One region of the Psychromonas saccharinae genome, then DNA from elsewhere that is predicted to be linked to it. Evidence: predicted binding sites of a transcription regulator. Region 1 holds the regulator's gene; each other region holds the start of a gene.

Region 1 (3,220 bases):
TTCACTATAACGGCGAACTAATTCACTACCAATTGCATCGAGATAGATAATTTTCATTTGCACGTTTTGTTTTTGTTGCAAGGTGGCAAGGAGAGTTTGTATTTTAGCGCTTTTATCGGGAAGGTTACGGATGTCTAAGGTGATGGCGACTTTATTGTTTTTTTCAGAAACAGTATCAATTAATTGTTCGAGAAGTTGGAAGGGTACACCATCGATGCAGTTATAACCTAAATCTTCAAGTACGTGAAGCGCTATCGTTTTACCTGATCCAGAGCGTCCACTAATAACGACGAGTTTCATCATAACTCCAATTTATACTTATTTTATTACATAATTATTATTTTATCTCTATAAAATAGATGTGTGTTAGCCATAAAAACTAACTACCACATCCTGTACTTTTTTCTTTTGAAATTCAAGTTGTTAAAACTAATAATTACAATTTAATAAATTAATTTAAGTAAACTATGTAGATTATTCAGCCTGTAATAATTCAAACAGTGTTTCAGCGCTTTCAGCGGTTCTTAATTGCTTTAAAAATGTCTTATTTAAGAGCTTTTGACTGATCTCTGACAATGTTGCTAAATATTCCTGACAGCGATCTTCAGGAACGAATATCGCGAACAGTATATCCACTTTGTTACCGTCATAGGAATCATAATCAATAGGTGTTTCACATTGTATAAAAACTGCTGTCGCAGGTAAGCTGCTGTCAATTTTTACGTGCGGAATTGCAATACCCGAGCCTACGCCCGTAGAACCAATTTTTTCGCGACTAATGAGATCATTAAAAAGTCTCTGTGCATCGATATCCAGTTTTTCCGCTGCAATATGACTGATTATTTCGAGTGCAGATTTTTTACTGGTACAACGTACTTGACTAAATACAGAGTCTTTAGTTAATAGGGTCGATATTTTCATATTTTAATCTACTTTAGCTGCGATATTAAGAAGCGCGAAAGTTTAGCAGTTTACAGGTAAATACGTATCAAGAAATACTCATTTTTTTAATATTAATTAAAAATTTAACAACCTGTAGAGAAAACTTTATGGATAACGCTAGGATATCACTGAATTATTTAATTTTATTCGTGTTCACCTCGCTTTTAATACATAAGTGAACATCGAATTAAAGTTGTTAGAGTAATTGTTTTCGTTGATTAGAAGGTGGGATACCTAACGACTCTCGGTATTTTGCAATCGTACGACGCGCTACTTTTATACCTTGTTCCTCAAGTAATTTACTTATTTTATTATCACTTAAAGGTTTTGTTGTTAGTTCTGCACTGACGAGCTTTTTAATTAAAGCGCGAATAGCTGTTGATGAACATTCACCACCACTTTCTGTTGCAACGTGGCTAGAAAAGAAGAATTTAAGTTCATAAATACCTCTTGGTGTATGCATAAACTTCTGCGTAGTTACACGAGAAATAGTCGATTCGTGCATGTCTACTGCAAAGGCAACATCATTTAATACCATTGGTTTCATTGCTTCATCGCCGTATTCAAAAAAGGCTTGTTGTTGTTGAACAATACAATTAGACACTTTTAAGAGTGTTTCATTACGACTTTCTAAGCTTTTAATAAACCATTTTGCTTCTTGTAAGTGGCCCTTAATAAATTGTGAATCACTTTTACTAATATTACCTTTACATAAATTAGCGTATTGGGTGTTGACCGATAGGTTTGGATCACAGTCTGGATTTAATGAAACACGCCATTGTCCTGCTATTTTTTTTACGTAAACATCGGGGACAATATATTGTGCATGTGATTCTTCAATTTGATTGCCAGGACGAGGCTCTAAACTTTGAATTAAACGCATAACTTCAGCAAGTTGCGCTTCTTTTAATTTTGTTTTTCTAGCCAATGTGCGGTAATCGCGATTTGCCAATAAATCCATATGGCACTCTAATACCATTTGCGCTTCGGCTAGCCATTCAGTATCGGGGGCTAAATGTTGAAGTTGAATTTGTAAACACTCTTGGGTGGAACGGGCTGCAACACCAATCGGATCAAAATGTTGAATACGTTTTAATACAACTTGAATTTCATCAAGTTCAAGATCTTCAATATCAACACTTAAGCTTTCTAAAATAGATTCACACGTACTTGTTAAATAACCTGATTCATCAATCGAGTCGATAATAGAAGTCGCAATAAGTTGATCAGTTTCAGAAAAAGGTGTTAGTTCCATTTGCCACAGTAAGTGGTCTTGTAATGTATTTGATGATTCACCTTGATAAACTGTATCTTCACCTTCATAGCTTGCACCACCTGAAGCAACGGAGGTCGTTGGAACTGGGCTATAGGATTCTTCCCAATCAGTTTCCGCAGGAAGATCGTCAGAAAATTCTTGCTTTGTGATTGCTTCCGAAGTATCAATTTGACTACTGTCTTGTTCTTTATGTGCTTCTTCACTGCTTGTTTTGTCATCTTGTTCAAGTAGTGGGTTTTCGTCGAGCGCATTTTGGATCTCTTGCTGCAAATCGAGTGTAGAAAGTTGTAATAATTTAATTGCTTGCTGTAATTGAGGAGTCATGGCGAGTTGCTGACCCATCTTCAATTGTAACCCTTGTTTCATCAAAATATTTTTTCCTCCTATTCAACCATTGTTAGCTTAGAGTGTGAATTCATTGCCTAAATAAACCTGTTTAACTTGATCATTTGCTAAGATTTCATCTTGGGTTCCAATTGCAATAATTTCACCATGGCTAACAATATATGAGTGTTGGCAAACATCCAGTGTTTCACGTACATTATGATCTGTGATTAGTACGCCTAAACCTCTATCCCTAAGCTGTTGAATAATATTTTTAATATCAATAACTGAAATAGGATCAACCCCTGCAAAGGGTTCATCTAAAAGGATAAATTTGGGTTCAGTTGCTAATGCTCGTGCAATTTCTACACGGCGACGCTCTCCGCCCGATAAACTCATTCCTTTATTACTACGTATATGGGTTATATGAAACTCTTCGAGTAACATTTCTAGTTTCTCTAGGCGCTCCGCTTGTGATAACTCTTTACGCATTTGTAAAATGCCCATGATATTTTCAGTTACCGTTAAACGTCTAAAAATAGATGCTTCTTGCGGTAAATAACCAATCCCTTTTTGTGCACGAATGTGCATTGGTTGGTTAGAAAGATCTTCATGGTCTAAAAAAATAGTGCCTGCATTTTGTTTTACTAGGCCAACAACCATATAAAAAGATGTTGT
Region 2 (3,220 bases), 1.8 Mb from region 1:
AGATCGAGCTCTAATTCCGTAATATAAACATCCCCTTCATGATAACTTCTTAATACTTTAGCTCCACGTACTAAGCCTCTTACACGACTTTTTAATGTATCATTTTGCAATTGTGCACCATCAATATTATTTTCAGCTTTAACCAATACCCCAAAAAGTTGCTCAGCCATTTCTTTATAAGCTTCTAATTTAGATACTTTAATAGCATTTAACATTTGTAAGTCAAAGGTGCTACCTCTTTGGGCACTAATTGATGCATACCCTAGCGACACTAGTTTTTCTTTTTTTTCAACAACGGGGGTAGTTTCTGACATACTAATCAACCCTTCACCATTGTTTAATTTTGTGCATGACATCAATGTTGTACTAAATGATAAAACCAAAGCTACTTTTAAATAAAAACCTAATTGCATCCTTATATCTCCTGATTCAGAATCTGTAAAACAATCTGTGTTATCGATTATCGGACTAATTGAACCTGTGATTTGCCTTGATTGCTTAACGCGCTGTCTCTCGAATAGTATTTTTTATTACGGTAATCATATTGGCCTCCCATAAATATATTATGTGGGATAAAAGCACTACTGGTCGATTCAACAATATTTGAGTTTGCATTAACAATACGCACATTAATCATAATGCCTTCTTCATTTCGAGACATCGTTCCGGTCAGGATTCGTTGAACATTGACGTTTTTATTTAACTTTTTCCAATCTCGCGTTAATGCAAATTCACCTTCATTCGTGACTTGAATATTGCCCGTTAGTTTAAAATCGATAACGGGTAACTTACGGATATGCAACTCATGAATAAACTGCTCAGAAATAGTTTGTCCTAGCCAATTTGTTTCTTTAAGGTCATTTAGATCCACCATAGAAGTTAATGCAATGGTTTCGTTATAATGTTTTCGAGGAAAGTTATATAATAATTGATCCGCCATTTTACTGACAATCTCAGTTAAAATAACAGACTTTTCACCATTATAGGTATACAAATGCCCATAGGTGCTTGATTCAGTTTGTATACCGGAGACAGCATCTTTAACAATACCTTTTTCGCCACGAACAGCACGACTATAAGAATGCGCAATATAATAATAAAGGTAGTCACTATCGGGGTCGACAACGGTTTCTTGTTTCACTTCTTTTTTAGGTAGGATAATTTTGCACCCTTGCAAAATAAATAATGCTGCCACCAATAACAGTAATTTTTTCATTTAAGACCTACCTCTGGTAATTAATCACTTAATAATAAGTATTAGTTTATAGTGAAAATAATCGAGCTAATTAAGTGTTGTTTATATGCAGTGGTGTATCTTCATCGGCCTAACGGACTTATACACATTGCCACTTTACTCAGTGTTTTTGACTAATTTCATTTTAATATAAATAAAGCATAAATCTTGCCACTTTTAAGTTTACGCCTTTAGTTTTTTATAAAATCACTATAAAAACGACTAATTAATACAAAAAAACAATTTAACAACGCATTAAATTATTTAACTAACCTTATGAAATAAAATAATAAATCAATATGAACCACCCTATTAAATCCAACATACCTCCCAACTTCTTCGATGCGATCAATTTGTATTCATTGCTATTCATTAGTATGCTCTTGTAGTGACAATCTGATTTTAAAGTCAGAAATAAGTCCTTTATTAATCGCATCAACGTGGCAATAAATTGCCTAGTAATAACATCTATTCATGACGAATTATTAATTAGATTTAATAACGATGTTTTACATCTATTTATGATGATAATTGTGCTAGTCCGTATATAATGCCGCGCATTTTTATATGATATGTATTAACCTAATTTAATGAGTACAAACATGCTAATTGCCGACATTTCCATCTCCCCTAAAATAATCTTCACGCTCTGTTTAATCGTCGGGGTTTGGGTGCTTAAAAATATCTGGATTTTTTTTATTCGGCATAATAAGCAACAGTTAGAAGAACGTCATAAAAACTGGATCAGCGTTGTTCGAAATTTATGTAATTTAGCATTAGCAATCGGTATTGCAGTTGTTTGGTTATCAGAACTACAAAACTTTGCTATTTCCGTTGCGGCATTTACCGTTGCGATTGTGATTGCAACCAAAGAGCTATTACAATGTTTTTTAGGCTTTATTTCCTGGGTTACAAACCGTTCTTTTCGTGTTGGTGACTGGATTGAAATTAACCATCATTGTGGGGAAGTAGCAGATATCGATTGGATAAAAATTCGCTTACTGGAAGTTGATCTAGAAAATGGTTATGCCTATACAGGTAAATCTATCTCTATTATGAACAGTGAATTGCTTACTAAATCGGTCATTAACCTTAACTTTATGCGCCGTTATGTGATGCATAGTTTCTCGATTTACCGCAGTGATGAAGTTAACTTATTTGAACTTAAACAACCCATTATTGATGTTATTAATGAATTAATCAGTCCCTTTCAAGATGTTGCATCTCGCTATTCTAACTTAATCAGTAAGCGACTAGAGATCGAAGCCACATCGACGGATCCATTTGTTTATATTCATACGACAGACACTAACTTTCAAGTAGCCTCAATTACCATATTCTGCCCAACGGAAGAAGCACATCCATTGGAACAAACGATCACAGAACAATTTATGGTACTTTGGTATGAAAAATATAAAAGCCAAAAAGATCGCCTAGCCTTAAGCTAAGACTCTCCGGCTTTGACTAAACTATAGGCAGTCAATGGATCGATTTGAGGTATAAGTGCGGCAACAGCATTAATGGCTTCGATTGACGTACTTTTTTTACGATAACTCAAATAAATAGGACGATCCCAATTCAAGCTATTTTCAACTAATTGTAATTGACCTGAATTCAAAAATGGCTCAACAAGTGAAACGGGTAAGTAAGCACTCCCTCCTTTTTCTAAGATAAAATCTAATGCAATTCGGCCGGTAGATGTTCTTAGAAAAGGGGCCGTTTTTTGAGGATGACGATGCCCATGCTCTAAAGAAAAAGCCGTCCCCCAATCAACATAAACATATTTTTCTAACAAGGCAGTTTCCACATTACATACCGTTGTCGAAACGAGTACTAATCTTAAATTTGCAATTTTTTTACATTCTAATTCATCAACTTTTAAGGGATCAAACGCAAATGCAATATCTAATGTACGCTCTATTAAAGCGCGGTTGATTTGTTCACGACTTAATACTTCAGCATTAAAACCATATCCAGTAAATTTAT
Region 3 (3,220 bases), 1.9 Mb from region 1:
ACGCATTCTAAATGTGTCATTATCATCATTAATGGTCAAATTATTGACTTTCGTCCCAGTTAAAGTTCCCTGCGTGGCTAATTGACTAACTTCAACAGAATATGATCCAGGTTTAGTTAAACTATTGCTTTTATCAAAACCAATAAGTGAGTCACTCGCAACACCCGCAGCGGTAAAAAAGTTCGCCACGCTTTTCATATCATTCTGCATTGCGTTATTGAATTTAAGATTATCTAACTCTAGGGTACCATCACGTGCCGTTAAAATACCAAGATCAGCAAAACTATGTATAGAGCCACCGATATGGTCAACCTGAGCATTTAACACGCCTCGTAAAAGACTTTGTATACTACGAATGGTCGTGTCACCATTAAGAATACCATTTTCAGCACCTTGGCCATTAAATGCAGTTAGCTCATTCATTTTACTAATCATGCTATTGTAATTATCAACAAAACCATTCAGTTGTTCTTCAACTTTACTGGTATCTTTACTGATATTAAGGCTAACTTTCTTACCTGGCTGGGTTTCTCCGTGTAAATTAAGGGTTACACCTTCAATTACATTTGTTATTTCGTTACTAGGACGACTAATCGTAATACCATTCATCACGACTTTTGCATCTTGAGCAGCTGAAGTTTGTTCGCTATTTTTTGTGTCAGCACTATAAATAAAGCTTGATAATCCAGCACTGTCAGTATTATTACCATCATCATCAGTAACCGTTAACTCAATGGCACTTTGCTGTCCAGTTTCCTTACTCGACAATACCAAACGGTAGTCACTGCCATCATTAATAATAGAAGCGCTGACGCTATAATCACCTTCGTTAATCGCATCGCGTAATCCCGTTAAAGAATTATTACTACTGTCTATTGTTATTGTTTCTATCGGTTTATCCGCGTTAACTGAAAAGTTATTTTTAGTTACCCCTTCTTCGTCGGTCGTCGTACCATAACTACCAAAACGGAAAGAAATTTCACCGGTCCCAATCGGGTCATTTACACTTGAAAAAGTATTCGCAGCAGAGACTAGAGTATGCGCTTGAGCTAACTGCTTGACTTCAAACTCCCAATTACCCGTTTCAGCACCAACACCTAATTCAGTATCAAGAATATCAGTATCGCTACTCACTGCACTTGCCGCTGAAAATGTAGATGTTTTTGTAAGTTCACTATAGGAAGATTTGAATGAAGATAATTCGCTATTAATCATGCCGTAAGCAGATATTTTAGCCGTAGCAGTCGCTGTAGATTTAGTTATTTTAGCCATAGCAGGATCTTTTTCAGCACCAACAATCGCACTCACGATATTGTTAATTTCTAAACCAGATCCTAAACCAGTCGACTTAATTGATGACATAACGATTCCCAACAAAATCTCAATTTTTACAATAAAGTAAAAATTAGATATGAATTACAATTGAAACGAGCTTTAAATAAAGCAAAAACTACGCCAACACTCCGCTAATAAAATAAAGGTAAATAATTGAAATATAAAATTACTTAGCTTTGTTTTATCCTAGTGATTATTGCTATTAATTTTACACCCAACAATTAACTCGCTTTCTTTATAAATAAAATAAATCTATACCTCCATACTTAATATTAGACTTCATCATCAAATAATGTCCCATTTACATCGTCCATCTTTTTACGAATAACTAATAACTCTTCAGATGGTATTTGACGAATCACCTCATCAGTTTCAAGATCCATAACCGATATAATTGGCTCACCAAGATCTTCATCAACCCGAAAAGATAAGTTTCGTTCCATGCTTTGCATAAAAGCATTAACTTCTTCTACCGCTGCATCCACTTCTTTAGATGGTAATTCTTTAACTTCTTGCTCGGCTTTATCTACGCTAGCAAGTTCTTTATTAACTGGCAGTGTATTCACTACATCTGCTTTTCCTGGTATTAACTTGGGTAATGATAGTGATATATTTAAATCTGACATATAGCCTCCAATTTACATCTTAATCATAGCAAAAAAGCCCCCTACTACGAGGGAGCTATTGATATTACTGTTTAGCGAGCACCCTTGAAAAATTAACCAAGAAGTGAAAGTACACTTTGTGAAGATGCATTTGCTTGCGCTAACATCGATGTACCTGCTTGTTGTAAGATTTGTGATTTGCTCATTTTAGATGTTTCTGCCGCAAAGTCTGCATCTTGAATTCGAGAGTTTGCTGCCGATGTATTTTGTGATACATTTTCTAAGTTAGAAATTGTTGAACCTAAACGGTTTTGAATCGCACCAAGATTAGCTCGAGAATCAGAAATCTTATTCAATGCGTCATCAATACGGTCAATACTATTTTGTGCATTTGCTGAAGTAGCAACACTTAAACCAGTTCCAACTGCAGCTGAACTTCCGCCTTGGTCAGTCATACCTAATTTATCTAAGGCTGTTTCTTTTGCGCCTTGGCTAATTGCATCACTTGTTACAACAACATCTTTACCGTTGTCACCTGTTAATGTAATTTGACCACCCGTTGTTTCGTCGGTCACCGCACTACCCGCTGCATCAGATAAACCAGCAGAAGCTTGAATGTTAATATCAGAACCAGACTGAGAAGTTAATACCAACTCACCGGTATCGGCATCAGCACTTGCAACAACCCCTTGTAAACCTGTTGAATTAATCGCACTTACAACATCATCAAGTGATGCAGCACCCGTTAAGTCAACCGCTGCACCATTAATACTTAGGTCAGCTAGTGTGCCTGGTTCAGCTGAATAAGAAACTTCAGTTTTAGCCGATGCAGTAACACCTGTTTCACCTGATATTTCATTAATCGCAAAGGCTTTGTCAGCAGCAGAAGTACCTGAAACCGCACCTAAATCAACACCATTTATTTTAATTTGGTCATTTGCACTAATAGCCGGTAATGTTTCATCAATTTCACTACCTTTGATTGAAGATGAACCAACACCTTCATTAAAACCGAAGTCTTGTACTGCTCCAGCACTTGCTGTTGCTGAAGTCCCCTGTGAAATTTCAATCTCAGCACCATCAGAGCTTGTTAATGCAACCATACCTTTATAAGTATCTTCTGTTAAACCAATTGCAGATGCATCGTTATTACCAGCGCCAGCATTACCAATAACAATGTCTTCACCAGTATCATTACTTAATACTAATCCACCATCACTATTTAACGCTGCAGTTACACCACCTACATCACGGTTAATGGTATCAACAAGGTCTTGTGC

Evidence for each region. The regulator sigma-54, encoded in region 1, starts transcription at its own class of promoters, with help from an activator protein. The targets are predictions, from matches to a motif close to GTTGGCACGNNNNTNGNNT.
Region 2: ACR30L_RS06030 (FlgO family outer membrane protein) is a predicted target of sigma-54. The motif match lies at 1,392-1,410, and genes of this name have one in related genera.
Region 3: fliD (flagellar filament capping protein FliD) is a predicted target of sigma-54. The motif match lies at 1,442-1,460, and genes of this name have one in related genera.

The regions. Positions count from the first base shown of each region.
Region 1 is NZ_CP195153.1:3,189,669-3,192,888, reverse strand. Features, by position in the region: gene rapZ (RNase adapter RapZ) at 1-300, opposite strand, end outside; gene ptsN (PTS IIA-like nitrogen regulatory protein PtsN) at 475-921, opposite strand; gene ACR30L_RS14295 (RNA polymerase factor sigma-54) at 1,139-2,584, opposite strand; gene lptB (LPS export ABC transporter ATP-binding protein) at 2,621-3,220, opposite strand, start outside.
Region 2 is NZ_CP195153.1:1,353,062-1,356,281, reverse strand. Features, by position in the region: gene ACR30L_RS06035 (LPP20 family lipoprotein) at 1-413, opposite strand, end outside; gene ACR30L_RS06030 (FlgO family outer membrane protein) at 461-1,216, opposite strand; gene ACR30L_RS06025 (mechanosensitive ion channel family protein) at 1,837-2,682, shown strand; gene ACR30L_RS06020 (LysR family transcriptional regulator) at 2,679-3,220, opposite strand, start outside.
Region 3 is NZ_CP195153.1:1,284,494-1,287,713, reverse strand. Features, by position in the region: gene fliD (flagellar filament capping protein FliD) at 1-1,362, opposite strand, end outside; gene ACR30L_RS05720 (flagellar protein FlaG) at 1,608-1,961, opposite strand; gene ACR30L_RS05715 (flagellin) at 2,054-3,220, opposite strand, start outside.